DNA from 3 places in the Streptomyces sp. NPDC005496 genome. Region 1 is predicted to be linked to each of the others. Evidence: riboswitches for the same ligand, from Rfam matches in the RefSeq annotation. Region 1 holds a riboswitch; each other region holds the start of a gene.

Region 1 (9,607 bases):
GCGCCGTGTCGCCGAGCAGCTGGGACGCGGCCCCGGCCAGCCCGAACGAGAGCACGGCACCGGCCGCCGGGTCGATGACGGCCCTTACGACGGTGTCGACCCCGCGGGGCGCCATGGCCTGGACGACCGGCCGCAGCTCCTCCGGCGTGCCGAACAGCTCGGTCAACTCGGCGTAGGCCCGGCGCAGTTGCTCCTCGTCGGCGAGGTCGAGCCGGACGCCCCCGAGGTCGGCGCGGTGGCGCAGGTGCGGGGCGGTGGCCTTGAGGGCCACGGGGTAGCCGAGGGTGCGGGCAGCCTCGGCCGCGTCGTCGGGCGTGGGCGCGGGCAGGGCCCTGCGGACGGCGATCCCGTACCGCCCGAGGAGGTCGCAGGTCTCGTCCGGGCCCAGCGTGAGCCCCTCAGTGCTCGCGAGGAGTCCGTCGATCAGCGCGGCGGCGCCCCTCTCGTCGATGTCCTCGCACTCCGGGACCTTGCCGGGGTCGGCGGCCTCGCGGCGCCACTGGGCGTACTTCACGGCCTCGGCGAGGGCGCGGACGGCCCGCTCGGCGGCGGGGTACGCCGGGATGAGGCGGGGGCTCGCGGCGAGGTCGTCGCCGGCTGCGCGCTCCGCCGGGCGCGGCGTCCCGGCGGTCCGCTCGGAGGGTGCCGGGGAGGTCCGGGCCCCGGCCGGCTGGGGGGCGGTGCTCGCGGCGGCGGACAGCGCCTCGGCGAGACCGCCCAGCTCGACGTGGACGACGAGCACCGGTTTGGCGGGCGCGGCCGTGGCGGCCGAGCGCAGCGCCTCGGCCAGCGCCGCGTCGGCCGCGGACGTCTCCCCCACGGCCGGGATGGCGGTCACCACCACGGCGTCGCAGTCGTCGTCGGCCAGCGCGTGGGCCAGCGCGTCGTGGAAGTCGTCCGCCGAGGCCGCCGTCGTCAGGTCGAGCGGGGGCAGCGGGCGCAGTCCCTGGGCGAGGCAGGCGTCGTAGGTGAGGAGGCCGAGCGACTCCGAGTTACCGAGGATCGCGACCCTGGGGCCTTGCGGAAGCGGCTGGCGGGCCAGCAGCAGTCCCGCGTCGACGAGCTCGGTGATCGTGTCGACGCGGATGACGCCGGCCTGCCGCAGCAGCGCGGAGACCGTCGCGTGCGGGAGCCGGGTGGCCCGTACGGCGTGGCCCTGCGGGGCGGCCCCGCCGTGCCGCGCGCCCTGGACGACGACCAGCGGCTTCGCCGCCGCGGTCCGCCGGGCGAGCCGGGTGAACTTGCGGGGGTTGCCGATGGACTCCAGGTACATCAGGGCGACGTCGGTGTCCGGGTCGTCGTACCAGTACTGGAGCACGTCGTTGCCGGACACGTCCGCACGGTTGCCGGACGAGACGAACGTCGACACGCCCGTGACGCCCGTGACGCCGCCGCCGCGCCGGTGCAGCCGGGACAGCAGCGCGATGCCGATCGCCCCCGACTGGGCGAACAAGCCGATCCGGCCGGCGCGCGGCATCTCCGGCGCGAGGGAGGCGTTGAGGCGCACCCGGGGGGAGGTGTTGATGACCCCGAAGGCGTTGGGCCCGATGATGCGCATGCCGTACGTACGGGCCTGGCGGACCAGCTCGCGCTGGCGCTCGCGTCCCTCGGGACCGCTCTCCGCGTATCCGGCGGAGACCACGACGAGTCCCTGCACGCCGTGCACGCCGCACTCGGCGACGATCTCGGGCACCTGTTCCACGGGGACGGCGACGACCGCCAGGTCGACGGGCTCGGCGATCTCCCGGACGGAGCGGTGGGCCGGGACGCCGGCCAGCTCCTTCTCCTCGAACGCCCGGTTCACCGCGTACAGGCGGCCGGTGAAGCCGGCGTCGCGCAGGTTGTCCAGGACGCTGCGGCCGACTCCCCCGGGGGTGCGGCCCGCTCCGATCACGGCCACCGAGCCCGGCGCGAGCAGCCGCTGCACGGACCGCGCCTCGGCCCGCTGCTCCCGCGCCCACTGGACGGCGCGTGAGCGGTCCGTCGGCTCCAGGTCGAACTCCAGCCGGACGACGCCGTCCTCGAAGCTGCGCTTCTGCTGGTAGCCGGCGTCCGTGAACACCTTGATCATCTTGCTGTTGGCCGGCAGCACCTCGGCGGCGAACCTGCGGATGCCGCGCTCCCTGGCCACCGCCGCGATGTGTTCGAGGAGGGCCGAGGCGACGCCGCGCCCCTGGTGGGCGTCCTGGACGAGGAAGGCGACCTCGGCCTCGTCGGAGACGGGGGGCGCCTGTCCGCCGTCGGGGCCGGCGGGCGCCGGGTGGGAGGAGGCGGGCAGTCCGTCGGGGGTGATGCGGTCGTAGCGCACGGTGGCGATGAACTCGCCGCCGACGGTGGCCGCGAGTCCCACGCGGTCCACGAAGTCGTGGTGCGTGAAGCGGCGGACGTCCTTGGCGGACAGGCGCGGGTAGGGCGCGAAGAAGCGGTAGTACTTCGACTCGTCCGAGACCTGCTCGTAGAAGCTGACCAGCCGCTCGGCGTCGTCGACCGTGATGGGCCGGATGCGCGCGGTGCCGCCGTCGCGCAGCACCACGTCGGCCTCCCAGTGGGCGGGGTACTCGTGCCGGTCCGACGACGTCTGCATGGGGCCCAGCGTACGGCGCGGGTCCGACACCGTCGCGGCGCAGGCCCGGGCGCGCGACACCCCTTGAGGGCAGGTCCGGCGGCGGCTTCGGGGGGCATCCTGGAGGCGGAGTCCGCCCGGGTCCCGTTCGCGGGCCGCCGGGACACGCTCCACCGTATGGGACACTGGTCTAGACAACCCTGAAACACTCGAAGGGCAGCATCACATGGCTGAGCGCCGCGTCAACGTCGGCTGGGCCGAGGGCCTCCACGCCCGCCCCGCCTCCATCTTCGTCCGGGCGGCCACGGCCTCCGGCGTCCCCGTGACGATCGCCAAGGCGGACGGCGACCCCGTCAACGCCGCGTCGATGCTCGCGGTCCTCGGCCTCGGCGCCCAGGGCGGCGAGGAGATCGTCCTGGCCTCCGACGCCGAGGGTGCGGACGCCGCGCTCGACCGTCTGGCCAAGCTGGTCTCCGAGGGTCTCGACGAGCTTCCCGAGACCGTCTGACCCCGCGGACACCCCGCATGCGGCGAAGCCGCGTCGAACCCGGACCGGGCCGACGCGGCTTCGCCGTTTTCCATGCCCGGACGGAAGCCCCCGCATCCGTCCGGGTCTTTTCCGTGCACCGCCCCCGACCATTTTCCGCTCCCGGCCCGAACACGGCGTCCGGAGCATGCGGAAAAAGCGCCCCCGTGAATTACCGGCGCACGGAAAAGAAGGCAGCGGAAATACTCCCCCGCCACATATCCCTCTTTGTATACGGCGCTTCTGTTAATGCCGCAGGCCCGACGTGTTTACGGGATGTTGCGAAGTCCTCACACGGTCCGCGAGGTCGCCCCGGCCGGGCGAGCGGAAGCGGTGCGCGGAGCCGGCGCGCTCGGTGTGCAGCGCGGTGATGGCGCGCGCCCGCTCACTGTCCCCGCGTGCGACGGCGTCCACGATGCCGCCGTGCTCGGCCCAGGACTCCGCGGGACTGGCAGGGGCGTCCACCGCGTACATCCAGGCGATCTTGTGCCGCAGCTGGGCGAGCGTCGACGTGAGCGCGGGGCTTCCGGACGCCTGCGCGAGCGTCTCGTGGAACCAGACCCCCAGGGACCGCAGATCCTCGCTGTGGCCCCTCCTGGCCCGCTCCTGCCCCAGCCTGACCAGTCCGCGCAGCACCTTGAGGTGGGCCTCGGTGCGGCGCTGCGCGGCCCGCGCGGCGCCCAGCGGCTCCAGCAGCATCCGCATCTCCAGGAGGTCGGCCGCCTCCTGCTCGGTGGGCTCGGCCACGCACGCGCCCGCGTGCCGCCGGGTGACGACGAAGCCCTCGGCCTCCAGGGTGCGCAGCGCCTCGCGCACCGGGACGCGCGAGACGCCGTAGCGGCGGGCGAGCAGTTCCTCGGTGAGCCGGCCGCCGCGCTCGTAGACACCCGCGACGATGTCGTCACGGATCGCCGTGCATACCGAGTGCGCCGGAATGCGCATGAGCGGACCTCCGCCTTAATCATCGCGAAACGCCGTCGATTGACGCCCGTTCAGTGACTCTATTGCAGCGGGACGGAATTTCCGACGGCGGACCGGAATCCATGGCTATTTTTTGGACAGAGGGCCGTTCGAAACGACGAAGGCCCCGGCTCACGGAGCCGGGGCCTTCGAAAGTCGTACGGGTGTCAGAGGCTGACGCCGTGCGAGCGCAGATACGAGACGGGGTCGAGGTCCGAGCCGTACTCGGCCGTCGTACGGGCCTCGAAGTGGAGGTGGGGTCCGGTGGTGTTGCCGGTGGACCCGGAGAGGGCTATCTGCTGTCCCGGGGTGACCGTCTGCCCCTCGGTGACGCTGATGGACGACAGGTGGCCGTACATGGTGTACGTGCCGTCGTGCATCTTGATGACGACCTGGTTGCCGTAGGCACCGCCCCAGCCGGTCGTGACGACGGTGCCCGCGCCGACGGCGTGGACGACGGTGCCCGACGCGGCGTGGAAGTCGACGCCGGTGTGGCTGCCGGAGGACCAGAGGCTGCCACCGGTCTTGTAGCCGGTGGAGACGTAGGAGCCTGCGATCGGCGCGACGAAGGTGTTGAGGAGCTTGCGCTCGGCGGCGCGGGCGGCGCGCGCCTTGGCCGCGCGCTCCTCCTTCACCTCGGCCAGAGCGCGCTGCCGCGCGGCCTCCTCGGCCTTCTTCAGCGCCGCGGCCTCTTCGGCGGCGTGCTGCTGGGCGGCGGCCTGCGCGTCGATCTGCTCGGCGACCGTGTCGCCGATCGTGATGGCCTGGGTGAGCCCGGTCTGCTGGACGGCGGTGTCCGCGGCGAACGCCGGGGCGGCCAGGGTTCCGATGACACCGGTGGTGGTGAGAGCCGCCACGCCCGCCGCACTCTTGGTGGTCCGCGTGATCCGGCTCGGACGACGATGCTTCCCGGTGGCACGGGTGAACGCCATGAAGGGGCTGGTCCTTTCCTTCCCTCTCGCCTACCGGGTTAGCTGACGGGTTCGGAGCAGGAAGGTCTCCTACGGGCCTCCTCCGCGAGGAAGGACGCCCGATTCACCCCAGGGACTGCGATGGGTCCCCGGCTCCCCTGGCTCGCGCCGTACGGGGACTCGGCGATGACTGTCCGGTGCCGCGGACGCGGCGCACTGCCTGACGAACAGCCGGATTGACGCTAAGGGGGGCGTCTTTCGATCGACAAACGGATCGCGGTTTTTGTAGTGCATGCCACAGGGCAGAAGGGCAACCACCTAGCAATACGGACATATTGAGGACGAAGTCGGGTAAGCGCGCGTGAAACCCCGGATGGACCATGGGTAAACGCGAGAACCCCGGCGACCTCTCGGTCACCGGGGTCCTTGTCCGCACGGTCCTACTCGGCTCGTACGACGCTGACTTCACCGATCCCGAGCGCCCTCACGGGCTCCGCGATCTGCGCGGCGTCGCCCACCAGGACGGTCACCAGCCGGTCCACCGGGAAGGCGTTCACGACCGCGGCGGTGGCCTCCACCGTGCCCGTGGCGGCGAGCTGCTGATAGAGGGTCGCCTGGTAGTCGTCCGGGAGGTGCTGCTCGACCTGGTCCGCGAGCGTGCTCGCGACCGCCGCCGCCGTCTCGAACTTGAGCGGGGCGACCCCCACGAGGTTCTGCACGGCCACGTCGCGCTCCGCGTCCGTCAGGCCCTCCGCGGCGAGCGTGCGCAGGACCTTCCAGAGGTCGTCCAGGGCGGGACCCGTGTTGGGCGTGTCGATGGAGCCGCTGATGGCGAGCATCGCGGCACCCGAGCCGTCCGGGGCCGAGCGCAGCACCTGGCCGAACGCCCGCACTCCGTAGGTGTAGCCCTTCTCCTCGCGCAGGACGCGGTCCAGGCGCGAGGTGAGCGTGCCGCCGAGGCAGTAGGTGCCGAGCACCTGGGCGGGCCACACGCGGTCGTGACGGTCGGCTCCGACGCGGCCGATGAGCAGCTGCGTCTGCACGGCACCGGGGCGGTCGACGATGATCACGCGGCCCCGGTCGTCCGCGGTCACCGGCGGCACCGGGCGCGGCTCGGCCGACGAGCCGGTCCACGCACCGAGGGTGTCCGCGAGCAGCGCGTCCAGGTCGATTCCGGTGAGGTCGCCGACGATGACGGCGGTGCCGGTGGCGGGGCGGACGTGCTTCTCGTAGAAGGCGCGTACGGCCGCCGCGTCGATCTTCTCGACCGTCGCCTCGCTGCCCTGGCGCGGACGCGACATGCGCGAGGTGGCCGGGAACAGCTCCTTGGAGAGCTCCTTGGCGGCACGGCGGGCCGGGTTGGCGGCCTCGTGCGGGATCTCGTCCAGCCGGTTGCGCACCAGCCGCTCGATCTCGCTGTCCGCGAACGCCGGTACCCGCAGCGCGTCGGAGAGCAGCCCGAGCGCCTTCTCCAGCCGGGAGACCGGGACTTCGAGGGACAGGCGGACGCCCGGGTGGTCGGCGTGCGAGTCGAGGGTGGCGCCGCAGCGCTCCAGCTCGGCGGCGAACTCCTCGGCGGAGTGCTTGTCGGTGCCCTCGGAGAACGCGCGCGCCATGATCGTGGCGACACCGTCGAGGCCCGCGGGCTCGGCCTCCAGGGGCGCGTCGACGAACACCTCGACGGCGACGACCTGCTGGCCGGGGCGGTGGCAGCGCAACAGCGTCAGGCCGTTGTCGAGCGTGCCGCGCTCGGGCGCCGGGAACGCCCACGGCTTGGCTTCGCCGGCCTGGGGCTGCGGGTGGAACTCCATGGTCGCGAGCTCGGTCACTTGGCCGACTCCTCGTCCTCGTCGGTGGCTTCGGCGGCCTGCGCCTCTTCGGCGGCGACGGGCTCGTAGACGAGCACCGCGCGGTTGTCGGGGCGCAGCCGGGCCTTGGCGACCTCCTGCACCTCCTGGGGGGTGACGGCGAGCACCCGCTGCACGGCGGTCAGGGCCAGCTGCGGGTCGCCGAACAGGACGGCGTAGCGGCACAGTTCGTCGGCGCGGCCGGCGACCGTGCTGAGCCGGTCCAGCCACTCGCGCTCCAACTGGGCCTGGGCGCGCTCCATCTCCTCGGCCGTGGGGCCCTCCTCGGCGAACCGGGCGAGCTCCTCGTCCACGGCCGCCTCGATGACCGGCACCTCGACGTCGCCGGACGTCTTCACGTCGAGCCAGCCCAGGGAGGGTGCCCCGGCGAGCCGCAGCAGGCCGAACCCGGCGGCGACGGCGGTACGGTCCCGGCGTACGAGCCGGTTGTAGAGGCGGGACGACTCGCCGCCGCCGAGGACGGTCAGCGCCACGTCGGCCGCGTCACACGCGCGTGTGCCGTCCTCCGGGAGGCGGTAGGCGGCCATCAGCGCGCGGGCCGGGACCTCCTCCTCGACTACCTCGCGCAGCTGCTCGCCGATGATGTCCGGCAGGGAGCCGTCGCGCGGTGCGGGCTTGCCGTCGTGCCCGGCGATGGAACCGAAGTACTTCTCGATCCAGACGAGCGTCTGCTCCGGGTCGATGTCCCCGACGACCGACAGCACCGCGTTGTTGGGCGCGTAGTAGGTGCGGAAGAACGCGCGGGCGTCCTCCAGGGTGGCCGCGTCCAGGTCCGCCATCGACCCGATCGGGGTGTGGTGGTAGGGGTGGCCCTCCGGGTACGCGAGGGCGGTCAGCTTCTCGAACGCGGTGCCGTAGGGCACGTTGTCGTAGCGCTGCCTGCGCTCGTTCTTGACGACGTCCCGCTGGTTCTCCATGGACTCCTCGTCCAGCGCGGCGAGGAGCGAGCCCATGCGGTCGGCCTCCAGCCAGAGGGCGAGCTCCAGCTGGTGGGCGGGCATGGTCTCGAAGTAGTTGGTGCGCTCGAAGCTCGTCGTGCCGTTCAGCGAGCCGCCCGCGCCCTGGACGAGCTCGAAGTGCCCGTTGCCCTTCACCTGGCCGGAGCCCTGGAACATCAGGTGCTCGAAGAGGTGGGCGAGGCCGGTACGGCCCTTGACCTCGTGGCGCGAGCCGACGTCGTACCAGAGGCACACCGCCGCGACCGGGGTCAGGTGGTCCTCGGAGAGCACCACGCGCAGGCCGTTGGCCAGGCGGTGCTCGGTCGCTGTCAGGCCGCCGGAGCCTGCCTCAGCTGTGGCCGTGTGACCCATGGGCATGTACGTCCCTTCGATCGCGGAAAACTGCAGAATTCCTGCCGGTCCTGCCACTGTATGCAAGCGCGCAGACGCCTGGCGAAGTTCCCGCACCTCGTACGCCCACAGCGAGACTTCCGTGACCCGCAGGCGGACCGGTGTGCGAGCCGAAGCCGCCGGTCGCCGCGGCGGACCCGGGCCGGGACGGACGGAGCGGTCCGGGACGGGACGGGACGGGAAGGTCCCGGCCGGTCGAGGGCGAGGGTCCGGAGACGCGGACGGGCGGGCCGGCGAGGGCAGGCCGGGAGGGCCGCGACGGAGGCCGGCCGGGGATCACGGTGGGGGCCGGTGCCCTGCGGCAAGCGGGCTCCGCGTGCCCGGCGGGGGCGGGTCCCCGGCCCCGCCCGGGGCCCTTAATGACGGGTCGTGGTCGGCGTTGTCAGTGCGGCGGTCCACAATGGTGCGCGTCAGATCCCGTTCATGTTGGTGAAGGAGCCGCAGCAGCGATGGCCCGCCGCAGCACGAAGACCCCGCCGCCCGACGACTTCGAGGAGCGGATCCTCGACATCGACGTCGTCGACGAGATGCAGGGCTCCTTCCTCGAGTACGCGTACTCGGTCATCTACTCGCGCGCCCTGCCGGACGCACGTGACGGACTCAAGCCCGTACACCGCCGCATCGTCTACCAGATGAACGAGATGGGCCTGCGCCCCGACCGCGGCTACGTGAAGTGCGCCCGCGTCGTCGGCGAGGTCATGGGTAAGCTCCACCCCCACGGCGACGCGTCGATCTACGACGCCCTCGTGCGGCTGGCGCAGCCCTTCTCCATGCGGCTCCCCCTGGTCGACGGCCACGGCAACTTCGGCTCCCTGGGCAACGACGACCCGCCCGCCGCCATGCGGTACACCGAGTGCCGGATGGCCGACGCCACGTCCCTGATGACGGAGTCGATCGACGAGAACACCGTCGACTTCGCCCCTAACTACGACGGGCAGGAGCAAGAGCCCGGCGTCCTCCCGGCGGCGTACCCGAACCTCCTGGTCAACGGCGCCTCCGGCATCGCCGTCGGCATGGCGACCAACATGCCGCCGCACAACCTCGGGGAGGTCATCGCGGCCGCCCGCCACCTGATCCGCCACCCGGGCGCCGACCTGGACACCCTGATGAAGTACGTCCCCGGCCCCGACCTGCCGACCGGCGGACGGATCGTCGGTCTCTCCGGGATCAGGGACGCGTACGAGACGGGCCGCGGCACCTTCAAGATCCGCGCCACGGTCGCCGTGGAGAACGTGACACCCCGCCGCAAGGGCCTCGTCGTCACCGAACTCCCCTTCACCGTGGGCCCCGAGAAGGTCATCGCCAAGATCAAGGACCTGGTCGGCGCGAAGAAGCTGCAGGGCATCGCCGACGTCAAGGACCTCACCGACCGCTCGCACGGCCTGCGCCTGGTCATCGAGATCAAGAACGGCTTCGTGCCCGAGGCCGTC
Region 2 (9,607 bases), on a different contig from region 1:
CGCCGTCGTCGCGCCCGGCGTGAAGATCTCGGCCACGCCCTTCTCCTTGAGGGGCGCGATGTCCGCCTCGGGGATGATGCCACCGCCGAAGACCTTGATGTCCTCGGCCTCGCGCTCCTTGAGGAGGGCGATCACGGCCGCGAAGAGCGTGTTGTGGGCCCCGGAAAGGATGGAGAGGCCGATCGCGTCGGCGTCCTCCTGGATCGCGGTGTCCACGATCTGCTCGGGGGTCTGGTGCAGGCCCGTGTAGATGACCTCCATACCGGCGTCGCGCAGCGCCCGCGCGATCACCTTGGCCCCGCGATCGTGGCCGTCGAGCCCCGGCTTGGCCACCACCACGCGGATCGGACCGGCTGCCACACCCATCACTGCCTCCATGAACCGACTACACAACCTGTTACCGGACAACCTGTATCGAACAACCTGCGCGGAAAAACCGCACCGCACAACCCGTACCAGTAGATACGGGCGGATATCGCACACACCGCCGCTCACCACACGGGATGCACCCTGCGGCCCGGCCCCCGCGCCGCGCGGACCGGGGAAGTGAACGAACGTTATCGCCAGCATCCCGCACCCGGCAGTTTCACGGTGGAGAGCGAGGGGGAAATCACACGGTGGGACACGTTCGCCGCGCACGTCTCCGATTCCCTGCGGCACACGCGCCGCACGGGCCTCGCGGACCTGCGGTACTCACCGCAGCGGGGCGTACGCAAAGGAGAGCCGCTTCAGTACGGCCGCACCACCGCGCTCCGAGCCGGGCGCCGTGGCGGCGGGGACCTCAGCCACCACCTTCACTCATCGCACCGCGGCTTTCCATGAGGGCACACGGGGGACAGAGGCGTCCTCCGGCGTGCCGACAGGAGGTCGGCCATGAAGGTCACCCGGGCAGTGCGGCCCTTTCTTCCCCTCTGCCAGCGCCTGTTCCCCGGCAGCCTGGCCGGACTCTCGACGGCCCTCCTGAAGGCGACCGCCCTGGAGATCACGATCCTCGCGGGGCATCTGCTGCTCTATCCGTCCGGGATCGCCCAGGAGCGCCGGGCCGCCCCACCCCTTCCGTCACCGGACGCCACCGCGCTGCCGACCGACGCCCGGCCCCCGGTCGTGCTGCTGCACGGCTTCATCGACAACCGGTCGGTCTTCGTACTGCTGCGCCGCAGCCTCGCGCAGCACGGCAGGCAGCGCGTGGAGTCGCTCAACTACTCCCCGCTCACCTGTGACATCCGCACCGCGGCGGAGCTGCTCGGGCGGCACATCGAGGAGATCTGCGAGCGCACGGGCCACGCACGGGTGGACGTCGTGGGGCACAGCCTCGGCGGGCTCATCGCCCGCTACTACGCGCAGCGGCTCGGCGGGGACAGCCGCATCCGTACGCTCGTCACGCTGGGCACCCCGCACACGGGTACGCGGGTCGTCCCGCTGATGAACGCCCACCCGATCGTGCGCCAGATGCGCCCCGACTCGCCGGTGATCGACGAGTTGCGCATGCCGGCGCCGGGTTGCCGGACGCGCTTCGTGAGTTTCTGGAGCGATCTCGACCAGCTGATGGACCCGCTGGAGAGCGCCCGCGTCGACCACCCGGACCTGCTCGCACAGAACGTGCAGGTGAGCGGCATCGGCCATCTCGCCCTGCCCGTCCATCCCGCGGTCGCGACCGGGATACGCCAGGCGCTCGACGCCGAAGAGACGGAAGGGACCGAGGAGATCGGAGCGCCTGAAGCCGCCCGAAGTGGCGGTCTGACCGTGGCTTAATATCGAACATTCATCGAACGCCAGGCCAAGGTCGTGCCCGCCGTCCCCCGAAACACGGCCGAATGCCCGTTTCCAGCCAGCACGAAACCTGCCGAAGATTGTCGCGCCCGCGTACCGCCGGGTACAGTCGCCGCACTGCTCTGCCAGCCCCTGTTGTCGAGGCGAAAGAGAAGTTGGTGAACGACCGTCACCCGTCGGGGACCGTTAACCCCCCGGCTTCGGCTCCCGATGCCGCTGAGGCGCACTACGCGCCGTACGGCCTGCAAGGAGCCCCGTACGGCGACTTCACCACGCACGACGGGTACCCCGCCACCGGATTTCAATCAGGCGGCGGCAGTTACGAGGCCGCGAGTTTCGCGACCGACCCCCTCTTCGGTGACATGCCGGGTGCCGACGCGAGCGCGTCCACCGGTTCTTACGACGCCACGCAGTGGTCCGGCGACCCCTCCATGAGCACGGGAAGCCACCACATGCCCGGGGCCGGCGACCACGGGACGACTTACGACCCGTACGCCGGGCAGCACCAGGCCGCGTACGACACCGGCGGTTACGAGACGAACGCCTGGGGCACCGACTACCAGCAACTCGCCGGTATCCCGCCGCAGTCGCAGGGCCACGACGGCACCGGACAGTGGGACGCGACCGCCTGGAACCAGGCCGAGCACGTCAACCCGCTGGACCAGGGCGACCAGACGCAGCAGTGGGGCACGCAGGTGCTCGACACGGGTGCGTACGACGCCACGCAGTGGAACTCCGACGGCGGCCAGGACACGTACGAGGCGTACGACCAGGCCGCTTCGCCGTCCGAGACGTACGAACAGCCGGCGGCCCAGCCCTTCGACCAGCTGCCGACGGCCACGTTCGAGCAGGTTTCCTTCGACCAACCCGAGCACGGACAGGCCGAGTTCGACACGGCCGACGACGAGGACGGCCCGGCTACGGGGTCGTTGCTGCTCGACGGTGTCGAGGAACTCGTCGCCGCGCCGGCCGCGGTCGTCCCGGGTGCGCGATCGGCTTCGCGCACCGGAAGCCGATCCCGGCGCCGAGCCCCGGCCAAACGTTCCGCCCTGCTGACGGTGGCCGTTCCCTCGGCGTGCGTGATGGGGGTCGCGGGCATCGCCGCCGCCTCCGTCGTGAGCGTGAGCGCGGACGACAACGGCACGGAGACGACGGCCGCGGCGCCGGAGAAGGCATCCGTGAAGCCGTCCGCCGCCAACAACAAGCTGGACACCCAGCTCGCCAACCTCTCCGCGGACGCCGACGACTTCGCCGACCGCGCCAGCCGGACGCAGGAACGCATCGACCTGAAGGCCGAGCAGGAGGCGGAGAAGAAGAAGGCGGCGGAGGAGGCGGCCCGCAAGGAGCGGCTGCGCCCCAAGTTCGCCCTGCCGGTCGCGCAGAAGGGCCTCAGCGCCTATTACGGGCAGTCCGGCATCAACTGGATGTCCGTGCACACCGGCATCGACTTCCCCGTCTCCTACGGGACGACGGTGATGGCCGCGACCGACGGCACCGTGCGCACGCAGTGGAACAGCGCCTACGGCAACATGGCGATCGTGACCGCCAAGGACGGTACGGAGACGTGGTACTGCCACCTCTCGACGTACAAGGTCGCCTCGGGGACCACCGTGAAGGCCGGCGACCCGATCGCGTTCTCCGGGAACTCCGGCAACTCGACCGGCCCGCACCTGCACTTCGAGGTCCGTCCGGCGGGCGGCTCGGCGATCGACCCGCTGCCGTGGCTCCGCAGCCACGGCATCGACCCGACCTGATCGCCCACTCCGCCCGGGACGGCAACTCGTCTCTGAATCGCGGTCGTTGTCCGGCCCGCCCGTCAACCGCGGGCGAGCCGTGTCCCGTTCAGCCTCGCGTCAGAGCTTCTCGACCGGCGCGTACCGCAGCAGCAGCCGCTTCGGCTTCGGTTCGCCGAAGTCGACCGTCGCCTCCGCGTTGGCGCCCGTGCCCTTCACGCCGACGACCGTGCCGAGGCCGAACTGGTCGTGCGTGACCCGGTCACCGACGGCCAGCGAGACCACCGGCTTCTCGGCGACACCGCGGCGCGTCGCGAAGCCGGACGCGCCCGAGGCCGCGGACCGCGAGCGCGACGAGGAGAGCGACGCCGCCACCCCCGAGACCGGCCCCGAGGACACCGGTCCCATGGAACCCGTGCGCTTCCACTCCAGATGCGCGTCCGGGATCTCCTCCAGGAAGCGCGACGGCGGGTTGTACGACGGCTGGCCCCAGGCGCTGCGCATGGAGGACCGCGTCAGATAAAGCCGCTCCCGCGCGCGGGTGATGCCGACGTACGCCAGGCGCCGCTCCTCCTCCAGCTCCTTGGTCTGGCCGAGTGCGCGCATGTGCGGGAAGACGCCGTCCTCCATGCCCGTGAGGAAGACGACCGGGAATTCGAGGCCCTTGGCGGTGTGCAGGGTCATCAGGGTGATGACGCCGTTGCCGTCCTCCTCGTCGGGGATCTGGTCGGAGTCGGCGACGAGCGCGACCCGCTCCAGGAACTCGGAGAGGCTGCCCGCGGCCTCGCCCTCACCGGCCTCCTGCTCGAACTCCAGGGCGACGGCGGCGAGTTCCTGGAGGTTCTCGATGCGGGTCTCGTCCTGCGGGTCGGTCGAGGCCTGCAACTCGGCCAGGTAGCCGGTGCGTTCGAGGACGGCCTCCAGGACGGTGGCCGGACCGGCGCCGGACTCGACGACCGTCCGCAGGTCCTCCATCAGCGTGTTGAACCGCTTGACTGCGTTCGTCGAGCGGGCCGCCATGCCGTACGCCTCGTCGACGCGGCGCAGCGCCTGCGGGAAGCTGATCTTCTCCCGCTGGGCGAGGGCGTCGATCATGGCTTCCGCCCGGTCGCCGATGCCGCGCTTGGGCACGTTCATGATGCGGCGCAGCGGGACGGAGTCCTCCGGGTTCGACAGCACGCGCAGATACGCGAGGACGTCCCGGACCTCCTTGCGCTCGTAGAACCGGACGCCGCCGACGACCTTGTACGGCAGGCCGACGCGGATGAAGACCTCTTCGAAGACACGGGACTGGGCGTTCGTACGGTAGAAGACGGCGACGTCTCCCGCCTTGGCGTCGCCCGCGTCGGTGAGGCGGTCTATCTCGTCGGCGACGAACTGTGCCTCGTCGTGCTCCGTGTCGGCGACGTAGCCGGTGATGCGTGCGCCGGCGCCGGCGTTGGTCCACAGGTTCTTCGGGCGGCGGCTCTCGTTGCGCTCGATGACGGCGTTGGCGGCGCTCAGGATCGTCTGCGTGGAGCGGTAGTTCTGCTCCAGGAGGATCGTCGTCGCGTCCGGGTAGTCCTCCTCGAACTGGAGGATGTTGCGGATCGTCGCGCCGCGGAAGGCGTAGATCGACTGGTCGGCGTCACCGACGACGCACAGCTCGGCGGGCCCGAGGTCGCCCTCGGCGGGCGGCACGTCCACGGGGTGCTCGGCGGTGCCGACGAGCTCGCGGACGAGGGCGTACTGGGCGTGGTTCGTGTCCTGGTACTCGTCGACCAGCACGTGCCGGAAGCGGCGGTGGTAGTGCTCGGCGACGTCGGGGAAGGCGCGGAGCAGATTGACCGTCGTCATGATCAGGTCGTCGAAGTCGAGGGCGTTGGCCTCGCGCAGCCGCGACTGGTACATGGCGTAGGCCTGGGCGAGGGTCTTCTCGAAGCCGTCGGCGGCCTGGGCGGCGAAGTCCTCCTCGTCGATCAGCTCGTTCTTCAGGTTGCTGATCTTGGCGCTGAAGGACTTCGGCGGGAAGCGCTTCGGGTCGAGGTCCAGGTCGCGGCAGACCAGGGCCATGAGGCGCTTGGAGTCGGCGGCGTCGTAGATCGAGAAGGAGGAGGTGAAGCCGAGCCTCTTCGACTCGCGGCGCAGGATGCGGACGCAGGCGCTGTGGAAGGTCATCACCCACATCGCGTTGGCCCGCGGGCCGACGAGCTGCTCGACGCGCTCCTTCATCTCGCCCGCGGCCTTGTTCGTGAAGGTGATCGCGAGGATCTGGCCGGGGTGCACATGGCGCTCGCCCAGCAGGTACGCGATGCGGTGCGTGAGCACGCGGGTCTTGCCCGATCCGGCGCCTGCCACGATGAGCAGCGGGGAACCGGCGTGCACCACGGCCGCCCGCTGGTTCTCGTTCAGCCCGTCCAGCAGCGCCGCCGGGTCCACCGCGGGGCGCGCGGCGCCGTCGCGGTAGTACGCGTCCCTGCTCGGGGGCGCGTCGAAGCGGCCGCCGAACAGGTCGTCCGGGAGGTGCTCCGGCGTCCCGTCCTCGGGCGGCGGCGGGGGCTCTTCCTCGTGGGCCCCGGAGGGCTTGAGGTCCGCCAGGAAGCTGTCGTCAAAGAGGCTGCTCATCGCCTTCCGAGTCTAGGCCGCCCCACTGACACCCCGCGGCCACCTCGGGAACTCCGCCGCATTCCGGGACCGGCCCGCCGGTCACCGCCGCCCCGCTCCCCTCGTAGGCGCATCGCCCCCGCACCACTCGCCAGGCCCGCCGTCTTCCCGTACCCGGGCCGCCGCTTCGCCCCGTCGGGCAGCGTGCCGCTCCGTCCGGTGCCGCCCCCGCCGCCCGGCCGCTCTCGCCGTCCGGAACCACCCGGTCACCTGGGGTGACGGCCGGACGAGACGCACACCACGTCCGCCGAGGAAGGCGCACATGTCAGGACAATCAGTCGGAAAACGATCCGCGACGGCGGCGCGACCCGGTCCCCGCGAAAAAGGTCACGAAAACGTATCGGGCATATCGAACATCAACCTTCACAGAAGCCACACGCGTTGGCTAGCGTGCCGGTCAGGCCGCCCGACCCAACCGGCGAACGACGCCGGGCCGCGCGGCCTCCGCCGAGTCCGGCGCGCCCACGCGGCAACCGGAGCCGGGGACCCACCGACCTTGGGGTGAATCGGTCCGACCGCCTTGTCGGGCGCGGACCGTAGGGCAACCCTTCCGAACCACCCGCCCGAACCCGACAGCTAACTCGGTAGGCGGATCGTGGAAGGAGTCGCCTCTCTTGGCGTCGCATCGCAAATGGCGTCCTGCGGGAACGCGCGTAGCGGGTGTCCGGGCCCCGGGCCTCGCCACGGCGGCCCTCACGTCCGTGGCCCTGCTCTCGCAGACGGCGAACGCCGCGCCCTCGGCCGAACCCAGGCCGAGTCTCGAGGAAGTCCAGAAGAAGGTGGACGACCTCTACCACCAGGCCGAGACGGCCACCCAGAAGTACAACGCGGCCAAGGAGAAGAGCTCCAAGCAGCGCCAGCGCGTCGACACCCTGCTGGACGACGTGGCCAAGCGCACCGAGAAGCTCAACACGGCGCGCGAGGAGCTGGGTTCGTACGCCGCCGCCCAGTACCGCACCGGGGCCGCAGCCCCCGACACCGCGACCCTCCTGCTGGCGGACGACCCGCAGGACTACTTCGACCAGACCCAGCTCATGGGCCGTCTGACCAGCCGCCAGAAGGTGGCGGTGGACGACTACGTCACCGAGCAGGCGGCGACGGCGAAGAAGCGGGCGGAGGCCTCCGAGAGCCTGGAGAAGCTGACCACCTCGCAGCGGACGCTCAAGTCGACCAAGGCCGAGGTGCAGCGGAAGCTCGCCGACGCCCGCGGACTGCTCTCGAAGCTCACCGCCGAGGAGAAGGCGCGGCTCGCGGCGATCGAGGAGAAGAAGCGCGAGGAGGCCGACCGCAAGGCCGAGGAACTGGCCAGGCAGCAGGCCGCGCAGGAGGAGCGGAGCCGCGAGGAGACCGCCCAGCAGGACCAGGGCGACTCGGACGCCGGCGCGGGCGGCACGGCGGAGGACCCGGCGTACGCCACCACGGCCGACAAGGCCATCGCCTTCGCGCGGGCCCAGGTCGGCAAGCCGTACGTGTGGGGCGCGACCGGCCCGGACTCCTACGACTGCTCCGGTCTCACCCAGGCCGCCTGGAAGGCCGCGGGCGTCTCCCTGCCGCGCACCACCTGGGACCAGGTCGACGCGGGCACCACGGTCCCGCTCTCCGACATCAAGCCCGGTGACCTGGTCTTCTTCTACGACGACATCAGCCACGTCGGCCTGTACATCGGCAACGGCATGATGATCCACGCCCCGAAGCCGGGCGCGTACGTCCGCGAGGAGTCGATCTACTACGACGGCACCTCGTCGATCCACAGCGTGGTGCGCCCCGCGTAGGGGACGCCACCACGCCGGCACCCCCTCGCGTTCGTGTCCGGTACGGCCCCCGGGTCGCACCGGACACGGCCGCCGGGCCTGCCGATGACCATGGGGTCACGCCGGGCGCGGCCGTCGGGCCGGTCGGGGCGGTCGGGCCGGTCGGGCCGGTCGGGCCGGTCGCCCAGGGTTCCCCGGGCGGGCGCCGTCAGGTCCAGAGCACCGCGATGAAGATGTTCGCGACGGTCAGCAGGCCGACCGCGGCGAAGGCGCCCTTGTCGACCTTCTCCTCGTCGCGCTTCACGTAGACGAGCCCGAGGATCACGATCAGCAGGGCCAGCTTCACGCCGAGCTTGACGTTGTCGAGCGAGTTGTCGTCGGCTTGGTTGAGACCGACCAGCACGACTCCGGTGACCAGCATGGTGAGCGCGCCGTGCAGCATCGCGGGGACGAAGCGGGCCGTGCCCTGGCCCATCGCCTTCATCTGGGTGAGGAAGCCGCCGAGGAGCGCGGCGATGCCGATGATGTGCAGGCCGACGAAGAGATGGATGAGTACGTCCATGCGCCGGAGCCTAATCGGGGCCCCGCCGGCCGCCTCCACCAGCCCTCCCTCCGGCTCCGGTAGCCGTCTCCAGCGACCCGCTTCCGGCTCCGGCAGCCGTCCGGCCCCCCGGTCGGTCGCACCCCACGGGACCCACCCGCCGCAGTGTTCACCTCCGTCTCGGCGGTCACGCGACATCTCTCACGACCGCCCAGTGGGCTCATAGCACCAGGGTCTCGGGCCCCGTCGGAAAATCCCCGCTTCGGTCAGCACTCAGCGTCAAGCCGACGCCCACGGACCGGGAGCGCGGTCACATCCGGTCACCCGGCGGACCTCTCCCGCCACTTCCGCACATGGCGTCACCGGCCGCTCACGCTCAGGTTTAGCGTCCTCCCCCAGGTGACCGGCTCTCCACCGCCGCCCGGGCCAGGGGCGGCAACCGGTCGCTTCCGCCGAAAGGTCCGGCGGCGCCCCGCTCCCCCTGTGCGGGCCGTCGCCGGACGCGTCGCCGTGCCCCGCCGGGCGGCCGTGCGGAACGAGTCTTCGCGAAAGGATGTGTGCCCTCGTGGCATCGCACCGCAAGCCCAGACAACGCTCACTCGGCGGTCAGACGGCCCGCACCGCCGCCACCCTCGCCCTCGCGGGCGCGGCGACGGCCACCGCCTTCGAGGGGACGGGACACGCCGAACCGCAGCTCTCCCCGGCGCAGGTCAAGGCCAAGGTCGACAAGCTGTACCAGGAGGCGGAGGTCGCCACCGAGAAGTACAACGGGGCGAAGGAGAAGGCCGACAAGGGGGAGCGGCGGCTCAGGACGCTGCGCGACGAGGCGGCCCGCAGGACGGACCGCCTCAACTCGGCCCGGGACGCGCTGGGTTCGATCGCCACGGCGCAGTACCGCACCGGCGGCCTCGACCCCGCCGTGCAGCTCGCGCTGTCCGAGGACCCCGACCGGTACCTGGACGGGGCCGCCTTCGCCGAACGTGCGGGAAGCCGGCAGGCCGCGGCCGTGGCGCGCGTACGCAAGCAGCTGCGCGAGATCGAGCAGCTGCGGGGCGCCGCCCGCGTCGAGCTGACCTCCCTCAAGTCCCGGCAGGCCGAGCTCAAGCGGCAGAAGAAGACGGTCAACACGAAGCTGGGCGAGGCACGCCGGTTGCTGTCCCGGCTCACGG
Region 3 (9,607 bases), on a different contig from region 1:
CCTCGCGGTCGGAGAACTCCAGGGACTCCTGGAGCCGTTCGGGCGAGATGTTGGAGGCCGCGACGGCGCGCACCTTGCCGGCCCGCACCAGTTCGTCGAGCGTGCCGATGATGTCCTCGACGGGGACCGAGGGGTCGTCGTAGTGCGTGTAGTACAGGTCGATGTAGTCCGTGCCCAGCCGGCGCAGCGAGGCGTCGGCGGCGGCCCTGAGGGTGTCGGGCGCCAGCCCCTTGTACGCGGGGTGCGCGCCGGCCTTGGTCGCGAGGACGATGTCGGAACGGTTGCCGCGCGCGGCGAACCACCGGCCGATGACGGTCTCCGACTCGCCGCCCTCGTTGCCGGGAGCCCACGAGGAGTAGGTGTCCGCGGTGTCCACGAAGTTGCCGCCGGCCGCCGCGTAGGCGTCCAGCACGGCGAAGGACTGCGCCTCGTCGGCGGTCCAGCCGAAGACGTTGCCGCCGAGGGCGAGCGGGAAGACCTCGAGGTCTGACGGGCCGAGCTTGCGGAGAGAAGTCATGGACGATTTCAACATCGTCCGCGGTACCGCCTATTCCGCGAGCCCGGCCGGCGGACCTACGGGTTGAGGCCCTTGCTCTGCAGCCACGCCATCGGGTCGATGCCGGTGGCGGCGCCGCCCGCGTGGACCTCCATGTGCAGGTGCGGCCCGGTCACGTTGCCGGTCGCGCCCACCCGTCCGATGACGTCACCGGTGGCGACCTTCTGGCCCACGCTGACGCTGATGGACGACTGGTGGCAGAACCAGACCTCGGTGCCGTCCTCCAGGGTGAGGATGGTGCGGTAGCCGTACGAACCGGCCCAGCCCGCCTCGGTGATGGTTCCGGTGTGCACGGCCTTGATCAGCGTGCCGGTGGGCGCCGCGAAGTCGAGGCCGGTGTGGTAGCCGGAGGACCACATGGAGCCGGAGTCACCGAAGCGCGAGGTGAGCGTGTACGAGGAGGTCGGCAGCGCGTAGCTCTTGGCGAGCTCCGCGAGGCGCTCCGCCTCGGCCTTCTCCTTGGCCTCCTGCTCCGCCTTCTTCTTGGCGGCTGCGGCCTTGGCCTCGGCCTCGTCCTGGGTCTTGGCGGCTTCCTCGGCGGCCTTCTTCACGGCGGCGGCCTGAGCCGCCTCGGCGGCCTTGAGGTCGACCTGGTCCTGCTGCGACTCGGCCTGCTGCATGATGCGGGCGCGCAGGGCCTCGCCCGCGTCGGTGGTGCCTCGCGCGGTGTCCGAGTTGGTCAGTCCCGCGGTGGTGAGCGGGGTGGCCGAGCCCTTCGGTGTGCCGGCGTCGGAGCCGTCCGATATCAGGCCCTTGGCCGAGTCGGCGACCGATGACAGGTCGGGCATCGAGATGGACACCGGCGGCTTGCCGCTCTGCGCGGTGGCCATGCCGCCCGCGCCGACGGCGGCGATGACGCCTACGCCGAGGACGGTGGAGCTGCGGGCGAGTCCTCCGCCGCGCTGCTTGGAGACGCGGTGCCGGCCACGGACGGGACGGACGGAATCCTCGGTGGGATTCCACTCCTCCCAGGGGCCCTCGTCGTTGCCGCGGCCGTAGCCGAAGGTGTTGCTCTGCTGGTCACTCGGCGCGAACGAGGTTGACTGGGCAGGCCGGTTGGACGCCACGTGGGCGCGCTCCTTTCCTTCCTTCTCGCCTACCGGGTTAGCTGACGGGTTCGGAGCAGGAAGGTCTCCTACGCGCGTCGACCAGGGTGCACCGCACCGCGGAAGACGCTCGATTCACCCCAAGTTGGTGGTTCCCCGGTTCCCTTGCGGGATTCGGCGCGTGCGCACGGAGCCATCTCTTGTGACGGCTGGGACGACCGCGCTGCGTTATCGAACGTTAATAGACTCGGGTCCCGTATTCCAAGCTGTTCCGACTGATCATTAACGTCTTCGTCACGGACTTACGGGTCACGGGCGGTGAAAACCGGGCGAGTTGACCCTGCGGGCTAAACCTCATTTTCGCTGACGGTTCGTCAGTTGTTATGCGCAGCGGTGCTACTCGATCACTCGCGGTGACCTCGGCCCCTTCTCCCGCCCCGGTGACTCACGGCCGCCGTACGGCCAGCAGCGCCAGATCGTCCGTCGTCCCGTCTCCCGTGTGCCGGTGCACGTCCTTGATGAGGGTGTCGAGTAGCGCGTCCGGGTCGCGGAAGACCCGTCCCGCGAGACGGGCCGCGGGGTCGTAGAAGCGGCCCTCCGGGTCGCGCGCCTCCGACAGCCCGTCCGTGTAGACGAGGAGCGTCGCCCCGCCCGGGAACGGCACCACGGCGGCACGGTCGGGCCAGGTGCCCAGCTCGCCCATCCCGAGCGGCAGCGCGGAGTCCGGCCCCTCCAGCGTGCGCAGGGTGCCGTCCGCGTGCAGGAGCAGCGGCGGGGGATGGCCGCGGTTGACGACGCGCACGAAGCCGTCCCCGTGCGGGACCTCCGCGAGAACGGCGGTGGTGAACCCCTCGAAGGCGTCCAGCCCGTCGCGCCGCGTCCCCTCGCGCGCCAGCGCCCGTTCCAGCCGCTGGGCGACCGCCTCCAGCGTCGGCTCGTGCTCGGCCGCCTCACGGAACGCCCCGATGACGACGGCGACGGCCGTCACCGCGCCCATTCCCTTGCCCCGCACGTCCCCGACGACCAGCCGCACCCCGTACGGGGAGTCCTGCACCGCGTACAGGTCGCCGCCGATGAACGCGTCGGCCTGCGCCGCCTCGTAGCGCGCCGCGACCTCCAGGCCGCCGATCCGTTCCTCCGGGCGCGGCACCACGGCGCGCTGGGCGGCCTCGGCGATCTCGCGGGCGGAGGCGAGCCGCCGGTCGGTGCGGCGGACGAGCATGTTGATGAGCACGGCGAGGACGGTGACCGTCGCCACGGTGACCAGCTCGGTGACCGCCTCCGCGTGCGCGACGATCCCGAGGTCGATGTGCACGGCGAGGACGGCGGCGACCGTGGCGAGGCCGGTGAGGACCGTGCCGCGCAGCGAGAGCAGCGGCGCGGCGACCAGGGGCGCGGCCGTGAAGAAGGGGGCGGCCGTGAACTGCGACGGGGTGAGGTAGTCGTAGAGGACCCCGGCGACGATCAGCAGCGCGGGCAGGGCGCGCACCACGGTGCGCGCGTACGAGATCCGGCGGGCGGGCCGCTCCGGGGCGGGCGGTGACGGGACGCCCAGTCCGGGATCGGGCACCGGATCGCCGGGCAGCCGTCCCCCGGCCCGTTCGCGCCCTCCGGGAAGCGGTTTCCGGCCGCCGTCCACGAGGCCCGCTCCGAGGTCCGGCCCGCCGCCGGGCACGCGGTCACGGGGGTCTGGCGCGGCCCGGTCGTCGGCGTCGGAGAACCGGCCGCCGGCCCCGCCGGACCCCGGTTCCTCCGGCCGTCGCGCGCCACCTCGCTGCCCCACCCGTCCAGGCTTCCCGCCACGGGGGCGGGCGGCGACCGGTGTGGACCGACCGGATGACACCGATGGGAGCGCCGGCGGGCCCGGCCCGGGAAACGACTCAGGGCCGGAACTCGATGATCCGAGTTCCGGCCCTGGGCCTTCAGTAGCGGGGACAGGATTTGAACCTGCGACCTCTGGGTTATGAGCCCAGCGAGCTACCGAGCTGCTCCACCCCGCGTCGTTGAGACCAGTGTACGCCATCGGCGGGGGCGCGGACGCACGCCTGCACCCGGCCACCCCCGCGACCTGCGAATTCGGCTCCTGCCGGGGGTCAGGCGGCCGGGTTCCCGGCGTGGGTCAGGGTCTCCCAGGACACGAACAGATCGTCCGTTCCGGCGGGCCGGGTCCGTTCGACGAGCTTGCGGGCGGCCGGGACGCGGACGTCGAGCCGGCCCTCCAGGTGGTTGAGGGCGACCTCCATGTCGGGCCCCATGTCGCGGTCGACCTTGCCGCCGCACAGCCAGCCGGGCGGCGTCTCGCCCAGCTGGTAGCGGGCGTGGAAGGTGAGCGCCGCGCGCAGCCGGTCCTCGACCTCGCGGTACAGGTCGACGCCCTGGTGCCAGGCGGTCTCGGCGATGTGGGCGGTGGCGGCGAGCGCGTACCCCACGTGCTTGAAGTTGCGGCAGGTCTCCTGCGCGACCCCGTCCGTGTAGCGCTTCTGCCCGAACCAGTACGTCGTCATCTTCTGCGGGGTGTCCACCGTGCCGCCCGCCGGGGCCATCGGCAGCTGCCCGTCCTGACGCAGGTAGAAGTAGGCGGGGACGCGCTGCCGGAAGCGCGCGAGCGCGGCGTCGAAGGCCCGGTGGTCGTCGAGGAAGACGGCGATGCCGATGGCGGCGTCGGTCATGACGAGGTCCCAGTTGCCGTTGAAGTCCGGGACCGGCTTGGTGACTTCGGGCTGGTACACCGTCCGCAGCATGCGCCGGAACCGCTCGACGCCCGCCGCCGGCCAGTGGGCCTTCGTGTGCCGCACGATCTCCCCGGCGCGGGCCCAGGTCGATCCCGCCCAGGCGGTCTGCAGCCCGGCGTTGGCCTCGGTGTGCCGCCGCACCCGGTCCGACCAGGCGTCCATGATCTCGATCGCCTTGGCCGCGTGCTCCGGCCGGCCGGTGACGCTCCACAACAGGGCCTGGGTGTACGCCGCGATGGCGTCCTCACGCTCCTCGACGCAGCCGCTCCCGGCCCGGGTGTCGGGCGGGCACGCCACGGTCGCGTACGGCTTGGCCTGCCACTTGTACGACCCGTAGCGGCTGTCCCGCATGCCGAGGAACGCGCTCACCCACGGCTGCTCGCCCTGGTCCACGTGCCGCCGCACGTTGTCCAGCTGCTCCCGGCTGACCAGCACTCCGGGGTGCTCGAACGCCCCGTCCTCGGGCCGCGCCCGCACCGCCGAGCGCGCGTGCGAGGACGTCCCGCAGGACGCCATCAGCCCCATCAGCAGCGGTGCGAGCAGCACCGCCGTCACCCGCCGCCCCACTGAACGCATCGCCTCGACCTCCGGGTCCGCCGCATCGACTCCCTCGCAGCCTGACCCCTCGGCCGCCCGCCCGCAGGATGGCTTAGCCCGTCCGGCAGGCGGCCCCGGTCACGCGGCGGGCGGCAGCAGGTGCCGGTTGGGCGCCTTGGCCGCCTCCTCGTACTCCGGCAGTACGACGACGTCGGCGCCGCCCGCCGTCAGGACCCCGCTGCCGTCGGCACCGGCGACGAACGTGTCGGGCTCCCGCCAGGCGGTGACGACGCGCCGCACCCCGGCGTCGAGGATCAGCCGGGCGCAGGGCGCGGGCCGGGACGCGCGGCGGGCGCAGGGCTCCAGGCTGCTGTAGACGGTGGCGGTGGCCAGGCGCGGGTCCGCCGGGTCGGTCCTGGCGAGGGCGGCCTCCTCGGCGTGCTCCACCGGGTCGCCCTGGCGCGAGTACCCGCGGGAGATCTCGGTGCCGTCCGCCGCGACGACGACCGCGCCGACGCTGAAGGCGGTCTCCGAGGGCGGGCACTGGGCGGCCAGTTCGCAGGCCAGTGCCAGCCAGCGCCGGTCGGCGGCGGTGGCGAGCGGTCCGGTGCCGGGGGCGGTGGGGACGTAGCGCATGAGGACGACGTCCCCGACCGGCCGGGTCTCCACCAGGCTCATCCGTCCAGCCGGGTAGGGGCCGGGGCCGAACATGCGGGGTGCGTCGGGCTCGCCCACGAGGAGCGGGGCGAGGACCAACTGCAGTTCGTCTGCGAGGCCCTGACGCAGCAGCTGGGTGTGCACCCGGCCGCCGCCCTCCACCATGAGCCGCCGGACACCGCGTACGTCGTGCAGGTGCTCCAGGACGGTCCGCCAGTCCAGTTCGGGGCCGGCCGCGACGATCTCGACGCCGAGTCCGTGCAGCGCGGCGGCTGCCCGGGCGGCCCCCGTGTCCGTCGTGTAGACCGTCTTGTCGCCGCCGGTGTGCCAGAACCGCGCCGCGGGGTCGAGGTCGCCGGACCCGCTGACCGTGACCTTGAGCGGGTACTCCGGGCGCCCCGCGTCGAGCCGCGCCCGCCGCCGCTCGGCCGAGTTCACCAGCAGCCGGGGGTTGTCGGCGCGGATGGTGCCCGCGCCGATCAGGATCGCGTCGCTGGACGCCCGTACCTCGTCGACCCGGTCGAAGTCGGCCGGCCCCGAGAGCAGCAGGCGGTCGGGCCCGGTGTCGTCCAGGAAGCCGTCCAGGGAGACGGCGGCGGACAGCAGGACGTGGGGGTGGGGCATGGGCGCACTCTCCGGCTCCGAGCGCTCGGCTCGTGGTGGTTCGGGTCAACGACAACAGCGCCCCACCCGGCCGAGGCCGCGTGAGGCGCTGTGCGTGGTAGACCCTGTGGGACTCGAACCCACAACCAATGGATTAAAAGTCCACTGCTCTGCCAATTGAGCTAAGGGTCCACGCAACGGCTCGCGCCGATGCATCCCCGAGCATAGCCGGACGCGGCCGGGACTCCGATCGGGTATCGGTGACCCGGCCGCGCCGGGGGGTCTGAAGTGGGCGGGAAGGGTCAGGGATCGACCGGTTCGGGTGCGCCCGCACGGGCGGCCTCACGGGCGATGGTGCGTTCGTGGCCGGGGTTGAGGAACCAGTGGCGGGCCGAGACCAGCCACCAGGTCGCGGCGAAGCCGAGGACGACGAGGACCGCGACCGGGGCGTAGTTGAAGGTCTCCCAGGTGACCGGCGAGACCTGCGGCAGCATGAAGAGGACGGTGATGACGGCCACCCAGGCGACGGAGACGATCCCGATCGCCCGCGACCAGCGGCCCAGGTGCCAGGGCCCCCGCTCGAACGCCTCGCCCTTGCGCAGCCGCAGGAGCGTCGGGATGACGTACGCGATGTAGAGGCCGATGACGGCGATCGACGTCACGGCCGCGTACGCCGTCACATTGATCAGGTACGGCAGGCCGAGCACCAGGGCGCCCAGTGCCGCCAGCCAGACCGCCGCGACCGGTGTCCTGGTCCGCGGGTTCACGGTGTGCCACACCTGCGAGAACGGCAGCGCGCCGTCCCGCGAAAAGGCGTAGATCATGCGGCTGTTGGCGGTGACGGAGGCCATCCCGCAGAAGAGCTGGGCGCCGATGACGACCAGCAGCAGGAGCTTGCCCGCCGTCGCCCCGAGCGCGTCGAGCAGGATCTGCGCGGGCGGCGCCCCCGTGGGCGAGGCGAGCGCCTTGTCGTACGACTGGATGGCGTAGGTGAAGCCGAGGAGCAGGACGAAGCCCGCGATCCACGAGGTCCAGATGGAGCGGACGATACCCCGGGGGCCGGCCGTCGACGCGTCGTGGGTCTCCTCGGTCATGTGGGCCGAGGCGTCGTACCCGGTGAAGGTGTACTGGGCCATCAGCAGGCCGATGAGGACGACGTAGACCCCGCTGCCCCAGCCCGTGTTGTTCACGAACTCGGTGAACACGAAGGACGTGGACTGGTGGTGGTCGGGCACGAGGGCGAGCGCGCCGACGATGACCGCGACGCCGAGGACGTGCCACCACACGCTGACGCTGTTGAGGAGGCCGACGATGCGGACCCCGAAGGTGTTGAGGAGTCCGTGCAGGACGAGGATCCCGGCGAAGAGCAGGATCGTCCGGCCCGGGGTGACCTCGAAGTCGAACTGCAGGTTCAGGTAGGCGCCCAGGAAGGAGGCCGCGCCGAAGTCGATGCCGGCGGTCACGGCGAGCTGCCCGAGGACGTTGAACCATCCGGTGAACCACGCCCAGGCCGCGGCGGTGCGGGGCGGCGCCAGCCGGTGGGCCCAGAAGTACAGTCCCGCGGAGGTGGGATAGGCCGAACAGATCTCCGCCATCGCCAGTCCGACGAACAGCGTCATCAGTCCGACCGCGACCCATCCCCAGGTGATCAGGGCGGGACCGCCGGTGTTCATCCCGAACAGGTACAGCGTCAGACAGCCCGACAGCACCGAGATGATCGTGAAGGACACCGCGTAGTTCGAGAACGCGGACATGCGGCGGGCGAGGACCTGGGTGTAGCCGAGCTGGGCGAGCCGTTCCTCGTCGGAGAGGGCGGCGGAGGGGTCACGCGCCCCTGAGGCGGGTGGAGTTGTCATGCCCCCAGCGATTCCCTCACCAAGTGCCGGGCATGCGCGGCACGAAGGCCGAAACTCGACCGTGACCCGGCCGCAAAATGATCTTCCCGGACAGACGGAAGGGCCCGTACGACGTGAGTCGTACGGGCCCTTCTCCGTCAGGGCGCGAGGCCCGTCACCGGATCAGCCGTTGCGCTTCCAGCGCGGCTTCTCGTCACGGCGGCCGAAGGAGCCGGCACCGGTGCCGCGGTGGTCGTCACGACGGCCGTACGGGCGGTCGTGGCTGCCGGAGCGGAAACCGCTGGAGGGGCGGTTGTCCTGGCGGTCGCGGTTGAAGGGACGGTCGCTGCCACGGTGACCGCCGCGCTCGTCGCGACGCTCGAAGGTGCGGCCGCCTCGGTCGTTGTCACGACGCTCGAAGGTACGACCGCCGCGGTCGCCACCCTCACGACGCTCGAACGTACGCCCGCCGCGGTCGTCACGGCGGTCGTCACGGCGGAAGCCGCCACGGTCGCTGCCACCACGGTCGTCACGGCGGAAGCCGCCGCGGTCGTTGTCACGACGCTCGAAGGTACGGCCACCGGCGTTGCCGCCGCGGTCGTCACGGCGGAAACCGCCACGGTCGCTGCCACCACGGTCGTCACGGCGGAAGCCGCCACGGTCGCTGCCACCACGGTCGTCACGGCGGAAGCCGCCACGGTCGTTGTCACGACGCTCGAAGGTACGGCCGCCGCGGTCGTTGTCACGACGCTCGTAGTTGCCGCGGTCGTCGCGGCGCTGACGCGGCGCCTCGTAGGCACGCTCACGCTCGACGGGTTGCTCGGCGGCCTCGGCGGGAGCCTCGGCCACGGCCTGCTCGGCGGCGGCCGCGACAGCCGCCTCCGGGTCGTCTCCCCGCTCGCGCGCGGCACGGGCGACCAGGCGGTCGGCCTCCTCGCGGAGCTCGGCCGCGCGGCGCTGCGCACGCTCCAGCTCCTTGGTGAGCTGCGAGACCTCGCGCTCGGCCTGCTGCGCCGCGTTGCCCGCGGACTCGGCCTGGACCTCGGTCATCGAGCGGGCGCCGGTGATCTCGGCGACCTCGGGCTCGAAGGCCGTACCGGAGTTGATGATGTGACGCGAGGCGTCGACGCCCGCGTCCTCCATCAGCCGGAAGATCTGACGGCGCTGGTGCGGCAGGGACAGCGAGACGACGGTGCCGGAGCGGCCGGCGCGCGCGGTGCGGCCGGAGCGGTGCAGGTAGTCCTTGTGGTCGCCGGCCGGGTCCACGTTCAGCACGAGGTCGATGCCGTCGACGTGGATGCCGCGGGCGGCGACGTCGGTGGCGACCAGGGCGTTGACGTAGCCCTTCTTGAAGTCCTCCAGCACGCGGGTGCGGGCACCCTGCGTCATGCCGCCGTGCAGCGCGTCGGCCTTCACGCCGGACTCGCAGAGCTGCTCGGCGATGCGGTCGGCGCCCAGCTGGGTACGGACGAAGATGATCGTGCGGCCCTTGCGGGAGGCGATCGCGGCGGTGACCGGCGCCTTGTCCTTGGGCTTCACGATGAGGATGTGGTGCGACATGGTCGTGACGTTGCCCTGGGCGCTGTCGACCTCGTGCGTCACCGGGTTGGTCAGGTAGCGCTTGACCAGCGTGGAGATCTC

What was found. Region 1 has a riboswitch for cyclic di-AMP ahead of ACFYQQ_RS04155 (M23 family metallopeptidase). Riboswitches for the same ligand answer to the same signal wherever they lie in the genome.
Positions count from the first base shown of each region.
Region 2: another riboswitch for cyclic di-AMP. It lies ahead of ACFYQQ_RS12145 (NlpC/P60 family protein); the one in region 1 lies ahead of ACFYQQ_RS04155 (M23 family metallopeptidase).
Region 3: another riboswitch for cyclic di-AMP. It lies ahead of ACFYQQ_RS19095 (M23 family metallopeptidase); the one in region 1 lies ahead of ACFYQQ_RS04155 (M23 family metallopeptidase).

Region 1 covers NZ_JBIAJQ010000001.1:912,249-921,855, forward strand. Annotated here, with positions in the region: gene ACFYQQ_RS04140 (GNAT family N-acetyltransferase) at 1-2,584, opposite strand, end outside; gene ACFYQQ_RS04145 (HPr family phosphocarrier protein) at 2,790-3,071, shown strand; gene ACFYQQ_RS04150 (GntR family transcriptional regulator) at 3,336-4,031, opposite strand; gene ACFYQQ_RS04155 (M23 family metallopeptidase) at 4,217-4,981, opposite strand; cyclic di-AMP (ydaO/yuaA leader) riboswitch at 4,994-5,156, opposite strand; gene ACFYQQ_RS04160 (M16 family metallopeptidase) at 5,401-6,789, opposite strand; gene ACFYQQ_RS04165 (pitrilysin family protein) at 6,786-8,144, opposite strand; gene ACFYQQ_RS04170 (DNA topoisomerase IV subunit A) at 8,627-9,607, shown strand, end outside.
Region 2 covers NZ_JBIAJQ010000003.1:778,478-788,084, forward strand. Annotated here, with positions in the region: gene ACFYQQ_RS12125 (cobalamin B12-binding domain-containing protein) at 1-366, opposite strand, end outside; gene ACFYQQ_RS12130 (alpha/beta fold hydrolase) at 874-1,752, shown strand; gene ACFYQQ_RS12135 (M23 family metallopeptidase) at 1,929-3,524, shown strand; gene pcrA (DNA helicase PcrA) at 3,624-6,107, opposite strand; cyclic di-AMP (ydaO/yuaA leader) riboswitch at 6,596-6,753, shown strand; gene ACFYQQ_RS12145 (NlpC/P60 family protein) at 6,761-7,918, shown strand; gene ACFYQQ_RS12150 (hypothetical protein) at 8,106-8,459, opposite strand; gene ACFYQQ_RS12155 (NlpC/P60 family protein) at 9,004-9,607, shown strand, end outside.
Region 3 covers NZ_JBIAJQ010000005.1:661,953-671,559, reverse strand. Annotated here, with positions in the region: gene ACFYQQ_RS19100 (aldo/keto reductase) at 1-517, opposite strand, end outside; gene ACFYQQ_RS19095 (M23 family metallopeptidase) at 574-1,623, opposite strand; cyclic di-AMP (ydaO/yuaA leader) riboswitch at 1,635-1,792, opposite strand; gene ACFYQQ_RS19090 (PP2C family protein-serine/threonine phosphatase) at 2,048-3,385, opposite strand; tRNA gene ACFYQQ_RS19085 (tRNA-Met) at 3,529-3,602, opposite strand; gene ACFYQQ_RS19080 (alginate lyase family protein) at 3,696-4,910, opposite strand; gene ACFYQQ_RS19075 (dihydrofolate reductase family protein) at 5,010-6,152, opposite strand; tRNA gene ACFYQQ_RS19070 (tRNA-Lys) at 6,248-6,323, opposite strand; gene ACFYQQ_RS19065 (amino acid permease) at 6,434-7,987, opposite strand; gene ACFYQQ_RS19060 (DEAD/DEAH box helicase) at 8,150-9,607, opposite strand, start outside.